Regions from separate parts of the Shewanella sp. GutCb genome, predicted to be linked through region 2. Evidence: predicted binding sites of a transcription regulator. Region 2 holds the regulator's gene; each other region holds the start of a gene.
The links. The regulator sigma-54, encoded in region 2, starts transcription at its own class of promoters, with help from an activator protein. The targets are predictions, from matches to a motif close to GTTGGCACGNNNNTNGNNT.
Positions count from the first base shown of each region.

Region 1 (4,217 bases), on a different contig from region 2:
TCACCTTGATAAACAAGACAGTTGTGATCGACCAGCTGTTCAGGTCGGTTTGGCATACCATGTTGCTCAATATAAGAAGGAGAGGCTGCCAATAAGAACTGACATTTCATCAGTGGTCTTGCAACCATGCCAAGAGGTAACTGCTCAGACATCGTCAGTAATAGATCTAAGCCTTCACTGACTACATCGACCTTGTGGTCAAGGAGGCTGACTTGCAGTTCAAGCTCCGGGTGTCTTGCCATAAATTCTGGTAAAGCAGGAATGATATGCATAGTACCAAAAGACTGTGAGATACCCACCTTCAAGACACCACGAGTAGCATCATTTAGGTTATGTACGCTGGCAACAGCCTGATCTGCATCTCTTAGCAGCTCTTCACCTTGCACATAGAGCAAATGACCTGCTTCAGTCAAACTTAAACTACGAGTAGTACGCTGAATAAGTTGAACGCCAAGCTTATGCTCAAGATCTGCGACCTGAGTACTCACTTTTGACTTAGATATTCCTAACTTTCGTGCCGCAGCGCTAAAACTGCCCGCTCGAGCTACATGAGTAAAAATTGCGATTGGTTCTAAAAGTTCTAACATGTAAATCGCCTTAAGGTGTTTACGAGAGTAATAGTACTTCCATCGCTAAGATAAGCCACCAAGGCCAACAATACCTTATAGAGCAATACCTTAAGAGAATATATGTACGCTAGCGTAGAGTGATGATTATTCAACCAAAAAGTGGTTTTTGTTTTTATTCTTAGAAGTATACCAAAAAAAACTTAGAACTCATCATATATGTACTTTTGTACTAGCATGTAGTGAGCATTCATACTGGCATACAGAACAATAGGATAGCGTTAGATAAGAGGATACAGAGTCAGTTTCGCTTGCTGCTATCGATTTAAGGCACGGTCAGTTAAGACGTTAGCATAGGGGAAAAACGAAAACCCCTGCACAAAGGTGGGATGCAGGGGTTGTTGCAATTTAGCTCAGCAACACAAGAACTATTTTTACCAAGGAGTTTTGGATCTAAAAATAACGATTAATGTTTACTCACGCATTTCTTTGTTTGCCGTCGCTATCAAAGAGTACTTTGCTAATTCAGGTATTTGAGTGTGTAGCTCTTTCTCTAATACCACTAAAGACTTAAATCTCTTACAGAGCTTTTCACCACGAATTTCAAGATCTTGTGCTTGCCCTTCCATTTGCAGCTCTATGTCATCGCCGATTGATTCCATTTTGGTTGAAAATGACTCCATTTTCTGCTCAAACGAACCGCCTTCACCCGACATCATTTCGCTTCCTAGCGTCATCACCATAGTGCCGATAGAGTTTTGGGCTAGCTGCTCCATCTCTTGCTCAAACTCTTCTCCAAATGCATTTTCAAGCGAAGACTCGGTTGCACCAAGGTAAAATGTGTCACCATGCTGATAGGCCACATTTTCAATGCGCTGTTGCAAACCATCCATCATTTCATCAATTTTAGCGCCAGTTGCATCACCTAACAAAGGAGTCAATGCCATACTCACCGCTGTCGAAGCCATTGCTACGGCATCATTAACAAGCTCGATAACCTCGGGAACTTGAGCAGAAACCTCATCGGCGTATTGGTTTACCAATGCTTGCTGCTGTTTGTTAAGCGGTACTTGTTCACCATTGACAAAAAGCTTATTCATTTCAATTCTGTACTGTTCTTTACCGACTTCACTTACGGTCAATTTTTTCGGCTCAACTGTAACGTCGTAATTTAACGATACTTCACATTCATTTTTAAAGTGCTTATCTGAATCTTCATTTGCATTAACTATTTGCACACTAGAGGCTGACAGTAGTACAGCGGATACACCAACAGAGGTAAGTAGTCTTTTCATTGCTTTAGTCCTTTATCGCCTTGTTAATATCATGTTATATATAATAGATAATGCACGTAACATGCCAAAGAACATAAGTCATTATTATAAAAGGATTAGTGGAATTAAGGGTGTGACTTTATTGATAATAGGATAGGAATAATTAGCCAATACTACGAACTATTGGCTAATTATTACATTAGCAGATGAGTTAAAGCAGGAAATTAAAAAATTGAACGACCAAGCGTTTGGCAAAGTGTCTCTAGCGCGGCAGTTCCAGCAAGAGAGTTACCATTAGCATCGAGTTCCGGTGACCATACACAAACAGACATATCCCCTGGAATAACGGCAATAATACCTCCGCCAACGCCACTTTTTCCGGGCATACCAACGCGATAAGCAAACTCACCAGCGCCGTCATATAAACCCGAAGTGGCTAACAAAGCATTTAACTGCCTAGTTTGTACCGGTGTGATCAGTTGTTTTCCAGCGAGGTTTTTACCTCTGTTAGCGAGGTATAACATTGCTTTAGACAGATCAGCACAACTCATTCTCAAAGAGCAATAATGAAAATAACTCTTAAGAACGGTATTAACGTCATTATTAAAGTTACCGAACGACTTCATCAAATAAGCGATAGCAGCATTACGCGCACTGTGTTGATATTCAGAATTAGCAACGACTTTGTCGTAACCCACTCTTGGATTGTCACTGAGCTCACGTACAATTTCTAACATTCGCTGCTTTGGCGCACCTAACCGACCTTGCAACAGGTCAGCAATGACCAAGGCACCCGCATTAATAAATGGGTTTCTCGGTAGCCCTTTTTCTAACTCAACTTGCACTAGAGAATTAAAAGATTGTCCTGATGGCTCTTTACCAACACGTGACCAAATTTCAGGCTCTTCGTAATGCATTAACGCCAGTGTTAAGCTAAATACTTTTGAAATACTTTGAATTGAAAAGGGCTCGAGATAATCCCCAGCCCCTATCGTGACACCATCTCTGGTGGTCACGGCTATACCCAGTTTATTAGCATTTACCTCAGCAAGAGCAGGAATGTAATCTGCAACTTTACCCTTACCTAAAAGAGGTCGTACTTTCTTCACGACCTCCTCAAGTAATGCCAATTCAGGCATTAGCTCCACCAAATATCGTATAGCTCACCGATTTCGACATCTGCAACAGGTTGGCCTTCGAAGAAGGTTTTAACTGCAGCTCGGTCTTCATCTGTACATTTACCGATATCTTGAGTAGCAATAATACCTTCCCACTCTTTATGTCCGCCGCCATGGAACCCAAGATCTCTAGGTTCAATAATTGTCTCGATGAACTGATCAACAATTGAATCAATCTGCTCTTCAGTTACAGACTCATTGAAAGTCCAGTTTGTATCGAATCCAAACTCTTGAAACTCATCAACGCGTAACTTTTTACGTAAACGACGACTGCGATTAGCTGCCATGGTGGAACTCCTCAATGGTGATAAATAAAAACTAAATTAACGAACTATATAACGCTTAGACACGCTCAAACATAAGGTCCCAAACGCCATGACCTAAGCGATGACCACGTGCTTCGAACTTTGTTAGCGGACGATGTTCAGGACGCTCAACAACATCACCTGTCGCCGATTGGTTTTTATAACCAGGCGCACTGTTCATGACTTCTAACATGTGCTCACTGTAGTTTTCCCAATCTGTCGCCAGATGGAACACGCCACCCACTTTAAGTTTGTTGCGGATAAGCTCAGCAAAAGGTGCCTGTACTATTCTACGCTTATGATGACGTGTTTTGTGCCACGGATCAGGGAAGAATAACTGCAACCTTGCCAAACTTGCATCGGCAAGGCTGTTTTCTAACACTTCAAGCGCATCATGATGATACACGCGCAGGTTAGTCACCCCAGCTTCTGCCGCGATAGACAAACAGGCGCCAACACCCGGCTTATGTACTTCAATACCGATAAAGTTTAACTCTGGAGCCGCTTTAGCCATTTCAACTAATGAAGCGCCCATACCGAAACCGATCTCAAGCACGGTGTCAGCTTCACGACCAAAAACCTCGACTAAATCGATAGGTTCAGGCGTATAATCTAGGCCCATGGCTGGCCATTGTTGCTCCAACGCTTGTGCTTGCCCTTTTGTAAGGCGGCCTTCTCTTAATACAAAGCTTCTTACTTTGCGAAGGTATTTACCTTCTTCATTGAATTCAGCGGTTGTTACTTCGCTCATTTTCGCCCTCGCTTAAGATAGCTATTAATTTTAAAAGAAAGGCATTATCCAAAGTTAGACCTTTAGCGCAAGCCTTATTGACGCAAAATTATACCCATTATTTCAGTTTGTGCGAGTTACAGAGCTACTTTTACAAAAAATAC
Region 1 covers NZ_PJBL01000002.1:226,117-230,333, forward strand. The annotation lists gene CXF86_RS02735 (LysR family transcriptional regulator) at 1-587, opposite strand, end outside; gene CXF86_RS02740 (YggN family protein) at 1,040-1,861, opposite strand; gene glsB (glutaminase B) at 2,065-2,979, opposite strand; gene CXF86_RS02750 (50S ribosome-binding protein YggL) at 2,979-3,305, opposite strand; gene trmB (tRNA (guanosine(46)-N7)-methyltransferase TrmB) at 3,361-4,074, opposite strand.
Region 1: a site for sigma-54 is predicted at 1,912-1,930, ahead of CXF86_RS02740 (YggN family protein). Genes of this name have one in related genera too.

Region 2 (4,217 bases):
AAGTCGATGACTTAAAGCAAGAAGTTAAAATTGCTGCTGCCAGCCAAGAAGCTGATATAAAAAATAATCAGGTGATCTTTTTTGGTCCTGTAGAAGTAACTCAGGGTTCAATTAAAATGAAGGCTGATGAATTACGGGTGTTCTCTAAAGAAGCGAGCTCAGGAAAAATACTCGTGGCTACGGGTAATCCTGCGACATATACCCAAATGATGGAAGATGGCCGCCCGGCGATGGCAAGTGCGAAAGAGATCCGTTATGAGTTGGCAACAAGAACCTTAACCTTGTTAGGTAATGCAACCTTGGAGCAAGAGGGCAGCCAAGTCACGGGTAACCGCATCAAGTACAATATCGGACTACAAAAATTAGTCGCAGAAAGTACAGGTAAAGGTAATGATCGCGTGATCACTATCATTCAGCCTGAAGCTTATCAAGAAGAGACGCCTGAAACCCCAGCCGCACCCATTAAAAAGCAGGAACAGCAATGACCCAAAAAACGCTGACCGTACGCAATTTAGCGAAAAGTTATAAGAGCCGAGCCGTTGTTCAAGATGTGAGTTTAACGGTCAAAACAGGGCAAATTGTTGGGTTATTGGGTCCTAATGGTGCAGGTAAAACCACAACATTTTATATGGTTGTTGGTTTAGTTCAGAGCGACAAGGGTCAGATCTTAATCGATGACGATGATTTAACCTTAGACCCAATGCATCTCCGAGCACGTAAAGGCATTGGCTACTTGCCACAAGAGGCAAGCATCTTTAGAAAGCTCTCAGTGCGTGACAATATCATGGCAGTATTACAGACTCGCAAAGATATCAATAACGAGCAGCGTGAAGAGCAACTTGAACACCTACTCGAAGAGTTTCACATCACCCATATCCGCGATAGCCAAGGCATGGCGTTATCAGGTGGTGAACGCCGCAGAGTTGAAATTGCTCGAGCACTGGCAGCCAACCCAAAGTTTATTCTACTCGATGAACCTTTTGCCGGCGTTGATCCAATATCGGTTATCGATATTAAAAAGATTATTGAACAGTTAAAAAGCCGTGGCTTAGGGGTGTTGATCACAGACCACAATGTGCGTGAAACATTGGACGTTTGTGAACATGCCTATATCGTAAGTCACGGAAATTTGATTGCAGAAGGCACACCTGCCGAGATATTAGATAATCAGCAGGTTCGAGCAGTGTACTTAGGTGAACAATTCAGGCTATAGTTAACCCACAGTATGCGGGTTTAATTGTATAGCATTAGCTAAGTATATGAATACAATCAAAGTGTTGACTCTTTAAGCTCTCTTCGTCAAATCACCGAGCTTCAACGTTTAATTACAGTGTAGGGAATAGCGGTAAGATGAAAGCGTCACTCCAGCTCAAAATGGGTCAGCAGCTAACTATGACTCCACAATTACAGCAGGCTATTCGCCTTTTGCAATTGTCCTCTTTAGAGCTGCAGCAAGAGATCCAGCAAGCATTAGACTCTAATCCACTGCTTGAATTAGATGAAGAGCAATCCGATGGCGAGCCTATCAGCAACGAAGATAGAACCACCAGTGACTCTGACAGCTATTCAGAGTCGGATAGCGACAATGAATACAGCAGTAACACAGATGTTGATCCACAGCAGGATAGCGCTGCGGTAGACACCTCTGATGCATTAACGCAAGATTCAATGCCAGATGAACTCCCAATGGATACTACTTGGGATGAAGTCTATACCGTGTCTTCGAATTCAAGCTCCGGCGGAATGCGCGATGATGATATGCCATTCCAAGGCGAAACCACTGAAGGTTTATACGAACATCTTGAATGGCAGAAAAATCTAACGCCTTTTTCTGATAATGACCTAGCGATTGCCACCGCCATTATTGATGCGGTTGATGAGCGAGGTTACCTTACTCAGAATTGTGAAGATATTCTTGAAGCAATGGGCGATCCAGAGATCGAGATAGACGAAGTGGAAGCCGTACTCAAACGCGTGCAGCATTTCGACCCTATCGGCGTCGCAGCCAGAGATCTCAGTGAATGTCTGCTTATCCAATTAGCTCAATATGCAGAAACAACACCCCATATAGACAATGCTCGCCTGCTCATTAAAGATTACTTAGATTTGATTGCTGGACGTGATTTTAGGCAATTGATGCGTAAGACTAAGCTCAAAGAGGATGACCTGCGTGATGCTATCACGCTTATTCAAACCTTGAACCCAAGACCGGGCCTGGCAGTCACGCGAAGTAAAGACGAATATGTGATCCCCGACGTTTCAGTGACAAAAAAGAAAGGCCGTTGGGTGGTTGAACTCAACCCCGACTACATGCCAAAAATCAACGTCAATCAACACTATGCTTCGATGGCTCGTAGCCAAAAAAATCAAGCAGATGGCCAATTTATTCGTAGTCACTTACAAGAAGCTAAATGGTTTATTAAAAGCATTGAGAGTCGTAATGAGACCCTCCTAAAAGTCTCCAACTGTATTGTGAAGTTCCAACAGGGATTTTTCGAATATGGTGATGAAGCCATGAAACCTATGGTACTCAACGACATTGCTGAAGCCGTAGAGATGCATGAATCCACTATCTCAAGGGTGACCACACAAAAGTATATGCATACCCCTAGAGGTATTTTCGAGTTAAAGTATTTCTTCTCTAGTCATGTCGGAACCGACGACGGTGGAGAGTGCTCATCAACAGCAATTAGAGCGTTTATTAAGAAGTTAGTCGCAGCTGAAAACCAACAGAAACCATTAAGCGATAGCAAAATGGCGCAACTGTTGGCAGAACAGGGGATTAAAGTTGCTCGACGTACCATCGCGAAATACCGCGAAGCAATGATGATCCCGCCCTCAAACCAACGCAAGAGTTTATAACTAAAATTAGACACTTGGAGGAATCTTTCTATGCAAATTAACCTTACTGGGCATCACATTGAAATCACTGCGTCACTGCGCAGTTATGTTGAAGAAAAATTTACAAAGCTTGAACGTCATTTCGATCAGATCAATAATGTGCACGTCATATTGAATGTTGAAAAAATGCAACAGATTGCCGAAGCACGAATTCACCTGAAAAAAGGTGAAGTTTTTGCCACTTCGGAACATGCGGACATGTACGCCGCAATCGACTCCCTGATCGACAAATTAGATCGTCAGGTTATTAAACACAAAGAGAAGCTGACCAAACACTAACGATGGAACTATGTACCATCCTGCAGCCGGAATGCACTACCTGTGCCACTCCGGGCAGTAAGAAAAAAGTACTGGAACTCATCAGCGATATTGCCGCTGCCCAGTACCCTACCCTTTCTTCACAAGAGATTTTCGAAAGCCTGTTGGCTCGCGAAAAAATGGGTAGCACAGGTATAGGCAACGGTATAGCAATCCCTCACGGGAGATTGGCTAATATTGACCATCCATTGGGCATATTAATCAAATGTGAAACACCGATATCTTTTGACTCGATAGATAAGCAACCGGTTGATATATTATTTGCCCTGTTAGTGCCCGCAGATCAATGTGAGCAACATCTCGCGACGCTGTCTTCAATGGCAGAAAAGCTTAACGACAAAGCGATCGTGAAGCAGTTGAGAAAAAGTAAGAGTGAATCTGAGTTATATGACTTAATCACTCAATAGTGAGAGGTCTCTGATCTGTCGAGCTTAGTTTTTACGCATTTTTTGATGTTCAAGAAGTACAAGACATGAGCAAAGAGAAACGCTTACACACTCTTGTAGGAATAGCTTAGAAACACTTAAACCAGTGTTCCTAAGCTATTGTTGCCGTGTTATAGGCTATTTGTGGAGAATAATTAAACTGCATTGCCTCCGTATCGTCCCACCTCGCCAAAATAATGTATAAACTGCGGTAAAAACAAACCTAAAAGTGCAACTATCTCGACGGACTCAAGTCCGTAAGTCGCTAGAGATTACCGATATACAAGCAGTAAGATTTAACGACCTAGGCATTTATTACAGCAATATTATTTATTATTACCAACTAGCCTAAGCTATTGCTTTAAGCCAGAAAAAAGTTAATCTATAATCTTGTACACCCCGTATACATTTATAAAACATTAATTCTAACTTTTATTAGGTAGTGAAAAGATGAAACTCGTTCTAGTCTCTGGTCGTTCCGGCTCAGGCAAATCAGTACTGTTAAGAATGCTAGAAGATCTCGGCTATTATTGTGTCGATAATCTACCATTGCCAATGATGGGCACCCTGCTT
Region 2 covers NZ_PJBL01000020.1:47,973-52,189, reverse strand. The annotation lists gene lptA (lipopolysaccharide transport periplasmic protein LptA) at 1-485, shown strand, start outside; gene lptB (LPS export ABC transporter ATP-binding protein) at 482-1,213, shown strand; gene CXF86_RS12065 (RNA polymerase factor sigma-54) at 1,351-2,862, shown strand; gene hpf (ribosome hibernation promoting factor) at 2,893-3,180, shown strand; gene ptsN (PTS IIA-like nitrogen regulatory protein PtsN) at 3,183-3,626, shown strand; gene rapZ (RNase adapter RapZ) at 4,095-4,217, shown strand, end outside.

Region 3 (4,217 bases), on a different contig from region 2:
TAGATATGACTAAAATATCTATATCCAATGGCTGCTAACTTATCCTTAAACTAGCAGCTGGCCTATCCACTCACTAAATATGTAAACTTGAGAATCAAAATGGTAATGATGATTTACAGCGAACTCTATCGCTAACAAGGCTTACCAATTGATTGCTTGAGTTAACTTTATACGCTTATCAGTCCAGTGCGACAGTCTTTTAGCAAACACTCAAGATCGTAACATTTACGCAACTTGTAGGGATTTACATAACGTACTGATTATAAACAACTAAGACTATCTATAGTGACTATATCAACAGTATTACCATTTGATGTCCCACATAAAAGTAAGAGATCTCTTACGCCAAGGACATCCGAATCCGATATTTTTATCTCTTCTTGCCTGAAAAGGCTTCAAATAACATCACCCAATCAGCCATTAAACTATAAATGGGATATTTAAATGTCGCCGGTTTGTTCTTTTCAAATACAAAGTGCCCAATCCAAGCAAAACTATAACCAATGACGGGTAACAAACATAACAGTAACCATTGCCCTGAATAGAGCGCGAAAATAGTCACTAAGATAACCAGAGAGCTGCCAATATAGTGTAGCGCTCTGCACGTTATATTTTGATGTTGCGACAGGTAAAAGGGATAGAATTCAGCGAAATTATTAAAACGTTTAGTCATTAGTCTGGCCTCGATAAAACATCAATTCCCCCGTCACCTTGCCTATTTCTAGATCCTCCAATTTGTCGAAACCATGATTCGAAAATAATGCAATATGTGCTGGATCGCTAACAAACACACCAACGCCATCAAGCTGCAACTGTTCATCACACCAACTCAATACTGTTTTAACTAATTGACTACCGTAACCTTTGCCTTGCTCATTTGTTGATATAGCAATGAACTGCAAAATACCGCAACGACTATTGGGCAGGTTTTCTATAATTTGGTGTTCTTTTTTGATCCAAGCTTGGGTCGATTGCCAACCAGCACTTATCAACATTTTCAAACGCCAATGCCAGTAACGGGCTTCACCAAGCGGGACTTGTTGAGTGGCAATACAGGCAACCCCTATCAGTCGTTCTCCAGAAAACATGCCGATTAACCCTTGTTCCTGTTGCCACAGCGCATTTAACTCTTCACGAATAGCGCCACGCAGTTTTTGCTCATATTGCACCTTGTCATCATCATAGAGTGCATCCATAAAAAATGGATCATCGTGGTAAGCATTGTAAAGAATTGAGGCGGCAATACGTAAATCTTCAGCCGTTAGATAGACCGCTCGACACTCTTCCATGATTTGATTTTCCATTGTTATTTTCCTTGACCTAGATCACATAAATACCAATGTAACAAGCCCATAGAAAAGTGCAATTAATAATCAACATTCACTTTGTCAGAACTTTAATGTTGTTCTAAAACGAGCATCTGATGAGTAATTGGGTGTCAAAAAGTATCGATACTAAACTTGGAGGATTAGGTCGTTTTCTACCATACTGGAAGCAACACGATAGCAACGGAGCGTTAATCATGGACACCACCCCTTTGGATCTAGAACATCTATTTCAACAGCTCGGTTTACCAAGTGATGCTAAAGCAATTGAACTGTTTATACGAAAACATACGATTACTAAAGGGCTGCTTATTCATCAAGCGGGATTTTGGACAATATCACAGCAACATTTTCTAGCAGAGGCATTAGCGGAAGATGCCCAATGGTCGGATTTAATTGACCATTTAGACACCCTATTAAGAAAGTAACTTCACCATATTAAAGAAATATAGAAAGATAATTATATTTTGGTGTAGGCCTTTTCGCCCCATCCAACAACGGCATTATTGCTAATAACCACGGGAGTACACTCATCTTTGGTTGTCTTGCCGTCGCCCTTAACTCGTTGTGTGCGATAAAACAGCACATGCACTTCTTTATCTTGTTGGATATAGGCTTCATTAAAATCAGCAGTACCCATTAGCGTTGTCACCTGCTCTTTTGACATCCCCAGTGAGATCCTCGATAGGCCGTCACGGTTACTTTCTTGGATTTTCTCCCAAGCTCCATTGTTATCCCAATCAGATTCACCATCACCTACATTGATAACGCAACCAGTTAACCCTATGCTTGCTATCCCAAAAAACGCTAAACTTAGTAGATTATTCTTCACATTAACTTCCTGTATTTATATTGATTTTATAAATATCATTAAAGCAAACTACATGCCACATGTTAAAGCATTGTTTAATAATGATTTAATTTTAATTAATTACTGTTAATGAACTAAATATACTAATGAGTAAGGAATTTAACCAACGATGAGCCCTCTAGACCAAGTACTCTGCGCCGCCAAACAGCTCAGCGATGAAGGTAAAAAACCCACTCTTGCATTAATTAAAACTAAGCTAGGTGTCAGTGTTGCAATGCTGACTTTGATCCAAGGCTTACAACAGTACAAATCGATGAATGCTGTAGACAAAGCCGCAATCCCGACTAAGGCGCAGTTAACCGCATCAGCGCAAGCACCTCTGCAACTTCCAACCAACACTCAACAACAGCAAAGAATTACGCAACTTGAGCAGGAGCTGTTAACCCTTAAAACCAACTATCAAGCCGTAATCAACAGATTAACAGCGCTTGAATCAGCATCGCTTAATGCTAGTGGAGCCAAGAAATAATGCATGTTGTTGAATTAAGATTTGAATGCTTCGATAACACGACAATCACTGCCGCCGAAAAAGCCATTAATGGCTTGTTAGAAGCTTATCGCGCCAATGGTCAAATACTCGGTCGAGAATTTGCTGTCGCTTTCAATGACGGTGAGTTTAGAGCTCGCTTGTTGATGCCAGAAAAAAGTAGCCTTGCCAAGCGATTTAATAGCCCTTGGGTCGAGAAAACCTTAATTGAATTAACAGACGCTAAACTACTTGCTCCTCGCGAGAAGTATATTGGCCAAGATATCAATTCAGAAGTGTCTAGCCAAGAGACACCAAGTTGGCAGCTGCTTTATACCAGTTATGTGCATATGTGCTCGCCACTAAGAAATGGTGATACGCTGCAGCCAATTCCACTTTACCAAGTACCAGCGACAGCCAATGGCGATCATAAACGGCTGATCCGCTGGCAAACCGAATGGCAAGCTTGTGATGAAATACAAATGGCCGCGGGGACTAAAGCCGAGTTTGCAGCACTTGAGCAGCTAACCAGCCACAAAAGTGACCTCTTTAGACGCGGCTGGGACTTGCGTGGCCGAGTTGAATTCCTGACAAAAATCCCAACCTATTACTATCTTTATCGCGTTGGTGGAGAAAGCCTAGCCAATGAGAAAAAACGTTGCTGTCCAAAATGTGGTAGTGACCACTGGCTATTAGATGAGCCGCTATTGGATATGTTTCACTTCCGCTGCGAACCATGCCGTATCGTGTCGAATATCTCTTGGGATCATCTCTAAAAGAGACAAAAAAGGTCTAAATTGCAGTGCAATTTAGACCTCTTCTTTCAAGCTAATAGTTTAAGCTTCTAGCGTTAAATTTTACCCGCTATTTCCCACGTAAGTTCTGCCACATTATTTTCATACGCTGCCAAATACCTGGGTGATCGAGTACTGGCATATCTTCTTCCACCAGCTTAACCGGTGGCGTCACTCGCGCCGTAAGCTCAGCGATAAAACCATTTAACGAATCTGCTAACTTTTTACTCTGATTTTCCCCAGGGATTTCAATCCAAACGCTGCCATCGGTATTGTTAATAGTGATCATCTTATCTTCATCATCAAACACACCAATAAACCAGGTAGGATCTTGTTTGAGCTTCTTTTTCATCATCAAATGTCCGATGATATTCTGCTGTAGATACTCAAAATCAGTCTGGCTCCACGCCTGCAATAACTCTCCCGTTCCCCAAGGTGAGTCAAACATCAATGGCGCTGCAAAATGTGCCCCATAAAATGCACTAAGATCGGCATGTAAAGATAGCTCTAGTGCATGTTCGACATTATCAAAAACACCCGGCACGTCACGCGAGACTGATTTCCATTGCAATGCTTCTTCAGAACCAACGTCAACATCGCCCAAAATACACTCTGACGCTTGTTGCTGCGCATAATATCGAGGGTACTCTCCCAACGCATCTAAGTAGGCTTGTTGGTAGTCGTTTAAAAAAATATCCAGAGCAGGTAAAGAAGACACTTAAGCCGATCCCAAAATCAGTTATAATAAGAGTCTATTTTGA
Region 3 covers NZ_PJBL01000025.1:53,343-57,559, reverse strand. The annotation lists gene CXF86_RS14645 (Mpo1-like protein) at 371-673, opposite strand; gene CXF86_RS14640 (GNAT family N-acetyltransferase) at 666-1,304, opposite strand; gene CXF86_RS14635 (DUF2789 domain-containing protein) at 1,424-1,753, shown strand; gene CXF86_RS14630 (DUF3192 domain-containing protein) at 1,786-2,157, opposite strand; gene CXF86_RS14625 (hypothetical protein) at 2,306-2,665, shown strand; gene CXF86_RS14620 (Zn-ribbon-containing protein) at 2,665-3,438, shown strand; gene syd (SecY-interacting protein) at 3,527-4,174, opposite strand.
Region 3: a site for sigma-54 is predicted at 2,199-2,217, ahead of CXF86_RS14630 (DUF3192 domain-containing protein). Genes of this name have one in related genera too.

Region 4 (4,217 bases), on a different contig from region 2:
GCACTGCTGATTACGAAGGCCACCAGCGCGTCGAAGCCAAGGTCAGTAGCAACAACATCACCACAACGTTACCCGTCGGTACAGTCCGTATCGATACCGAGCAACCTTTGGGTGACTTAGCCATACTGCTGCTTGAACCACAATCGCCTGATTCACTGTTTCAGTGGGGTTTCTTTAACCCTATTTTCACTCGCACCGAATATATTGAAAACTACGCGGTTGAACCACTGGCGGCCAAAATGCTTAAACAAGACCCAGCATTGCAAGCTGAGTTTAATGAAGCATTAAAAGACAGTGAATTTGCTGCCGACCCTAAGGCAAGACTGCGTTGGTTCTATGAGCGTAGCCCTTACTATGATAACGAATACCAAAAGTACCCAGTACTGCGCAGTAACTAGCTTGTCAGATTAAACCTAGATAAGCATAGCTTTACATTCACTTAGCTAAAAGCAGCGCCATAAGGCGCTGCTTTAGTAACGCCTATCTAGCTCAAGCTTTCTTGAATCCTGAGATAGCATAGGTCAGCGGTAAACGCTGGCCTTGCTGCTCTACATAAAAACGCTCGCATTGTGTTTTACCTGCCGGTAACTCGACTTCAACAGCCTCTTTGGTTAGCCCCTCAAAACAGTCATAGGGGCTGAAGGGAAACTCATTGAATGACTCAATTTCAATACCTGCACCAATCAACGCATTAATGACATCTGATAAAGAGTGCGCCCAACTGACAAAAGTATCGGTTTCATCTGTCGCATTCTCGGTGTAGGTAGCCTCATCTTCGATATCGGGTTCATCTTGATGAAAATAGCTATAACCTTCAAAGACAGCCTGAGCTGGATGAAACTCCACCATATAGAACTGACCACCAGCATTGAGTTTACTCGCAATGGTCTGTGCCCACTGGTCTAAATCGGGTAACCACACGATTGCGCCATAAGAGGTAAACACGATGTCGAATTGCCCCGCGACCTGCTCAGCCACGTTATAAACATCGGTACAAACGAAATCAGCATTTAATCCCGCTTCTGCCGCCAGTAAATTGGCTTGCTCAATCGCGGCGATAGAGAGGTCGACACCTGTGACCTTAGCTCCAAGTCGTGCCCACGATAACGTGTCTAAGCCAAAATGGCATTGCAAGTGTAATAGGCTTTTGCCTTCTACATTCAACGCTGCTAGCTCTATCTCTTGTAAAGAGCTATTACCCTTTAAAAAGCCAGCAACATCGTAAAAATCAGAAGTGACATGGGTTTGCACGCGGCGATCCCAACCTTGCTGATTTACTGATAAATAATTCATAAGTTTGCTTCCATTCTAAAGTACGCAAATTAATTTGACTCTTTGCTATCAACGCCTTGAGTAAAATCACCAATAATGTCGACTTTAGCCAAATTGATGAGAGAATTCACCACTGCGAATCAAGGTAACAATAAAACATCATAATTAAAACAATTAGATAACCACTTGGCACGTTATCTGCAAACATTAAAAAGCAAAGCAGTATGACTAAATATTGATCACTAAAATAAAAAACAAAAATAACAAGGACATCGTCTAATGAAACTACTCTCTAGCCTTTTTGCCGCAGCGATTACGCTAACCCTCTCCGGTTGCATCATCAATGTTAATGGCGCGAGTGCCGGTCCTATGGATCACCAGAAAAAAACAATTAAGATTGAAGCCGCTGGCATCGACACACTCATCGCCGATACGGGTGCTGGAGACTTGAAGATCCAAGGCATTGAAGGACTCACTCAGATCACCGTCATTGCCGACATATATACCTATGGCGATGTTAAAGCCGATTTAAGCTTAAATAGAAAGGGGAGCAACGCAAAATTGATCGCCGAGTTTGACAGCAATATCAACTTCAGCCGCTCTCCCTATATTGATTTAACCATTCAAGTACCCGCCACTATGATGCTTAAGCTTGAAGATGGCTCTGGTGATATTGAGATCAAAGATGTCTCAGCAAATATCGACCTTGAGGATGGCTCAGGTGATCTTTGGATTCAAGGCGGACATAACCTCAGCATCATCGACGGCTCTGGCTCAGTATCAATTAGCAACACCACAGGCAAGCTCACCCTAGAAGATGGTTCTGGGTCTATCAACGTAAAAGGGATCGGTGGCGATACCAACATTAATGATGGTTCTGGAGATATGACGGTCACCAACATCAATGGCCATGTCGTTATTGACGACGGCTCTGGTGACATCGAAGTCGACAACACCAAAGGCCTTAGCATTGTTGATTCAGGTAGCGGCGACCTCAGCGTCGACAATATCAACGGCTCTGTGAGCATGAACTAATTCGGCATTGAGTCGAATTAGTCATCCAGATAAGCGATTCAAACTCGCTTTTAAAACTAACTCTTAAATGAGTAAACCTTCCCGGCGCAGGTGCTGTTGTCGATTAATGTGCTTACCGGTCAGTTATGCTGACCGAAAGCACACTAGAGTACAGCAGTGCCCTGCCCACCCCATTTAGCTTTATCTCAGCGACATCCCCTATCTAAAGCCTAACTCCGAAACATTGAAATTGATGGTGCCAATGACCTGCGGCCAACGGCAGTACAGATATTCCCATCGAATATTGGCGGCTGAGGGTTGTATCTAAGATCTCAAACAACAAGGAAATAGGTTTTACCCCAATCAAGTGAAAGATGGACAATAGTTAACTTTACATAACAAATTAAAGGTTTACTGTTTTTGACTTAATATCCCACACTATAAATGATTAAAAAATGTCTATGAAAAAGATATTAGTTCCTCTATTCATCGCGCTTGGCGTTAGTGCTTGCGACACCAATAAATTAGATCTAACTGACCTTAATCAGGCCCAAAAAGACCAGCTTGGTGAGGTTGTCAGTGATTACCTCGTTCAGCACCCTGAGTTCTTAATTAAAGCGTCTGAGAAATTAAACCAACAGAAAAAAGCTGAAATGGCCCAGAAAGCAGTTGAAGTTGCGGTCTCAATGGCCAAACAACTCACTCAAGACAAGAAAACACCTTTTATAGGTCCTCAAGATAGCAAAGTAAGTGTTATTGAGTTTTTTGATTATCAATGTGTATATTGCTCAAAAATATCACCGATTATTACGCAATTGATCCAAGATAATCCTGATGTGAAATTTATTTTTAAAGAGACGCCCATATTCGCGCAACGCTGGAAGCCTTCTATGTATGCAGCAAAAGTAGGTCAATGGATTTTTAAACAAAAGGGCAGCAAAGCCTATATGACTTACCATGACAGTATTTTTGCTACTGGAAAGAATGAAGGAAAGCTCACTAAAGCAGATATTAATCAGCAAGCACAACTTGCTGGTATCCAAATAGCTGATTTTGAAGCCGCTGAACATAAAACTGATGGTATAGATGATAATTACCAACTTTTTTCTCAGCTTGGTTTCCAGGGAACACCTGCACTTATTGTGATGCCAACGTCTAACCCAACCGCAGAGAATATAAAAATAATCAGTGGATTTAACCCTGATAAATTAAAAAATACCATTGAGGAAATGAAAAAAAGTCTTCAATAACCCAGAGAAGATTTGAGAGGGAGCTGACCTAATGTTGTCGCAAAATAGAAGCCCCTCCATATACCTGTAAACACAAGATAGCCAAACTAAAAGCGACCTCAACGTCGACAATATCAACGGCTCCGAGAGCATGGGCTAATTCGATATTGAGTCAGATTTGTCATCCAGATAAGTGATTCGAACTCACTTTTATAACTCATTCTTAAAATTTGGTCTAAAATTAACTCTGAACAGAGCAAACTTTCACGGCGCGGGTGCTGTTGTCGGTTAATGTGCTTTCGGTTGGTTATGCCGACCGCAAGCGTATTAAAGTACGACAGTGTCCTGCCCACCCTTTCAGGATCTCAGCTGGATTATCAGCTGAGGTTCGATAATCTCCTTCAGCTTTATCGTCACTCCGTAATCCAAAGTTAACTTCAATATTGTTGGTTCCAATGGTCTGCGGTGATGTTGGGTACTATTCGTGAACACATGATCAGTGATGCTCCTTACATCATAATGACACTCCTCATATCGCTATAGATCAACTCAAAATGAACAACCTGATGGCCAGATACACGCTTTAGCCTAATATGCATGAAACGCCACGACATGTATTTTGTCTTGAAGCTAATGAGCAGCTTGATACATCTGTGGTTCCAATGACTGCGGCCAGCGCATGTGCAGACGCTACTGAGGCTC
Region 4 covers NZ_PJBL01000019.1:28,898-33,114, forward strand. The annotation lists gene CXF86_RS11320 (M14 family metallopeptidase) at 1-398, shown strand, start outside; gene CXF86_RS11325 (class I SAM-dependent methyltransferase) at 490-1,293, opposite strand; gene CXF86_RS11330 (DUF4097 family beta strand repeat-containing protein) at 1,552-2,307, shown strand; gene CXF86_RS11335 (DsbA family protein) at 2,742-3,536, shown strand.
Region 4: a site for sigma-54 is predicted at 1,458-1,476, ahead of CXF86_RS11330 (DUF4097 family beta strand repeat-containing protein). Genes of this name have one in related genera too.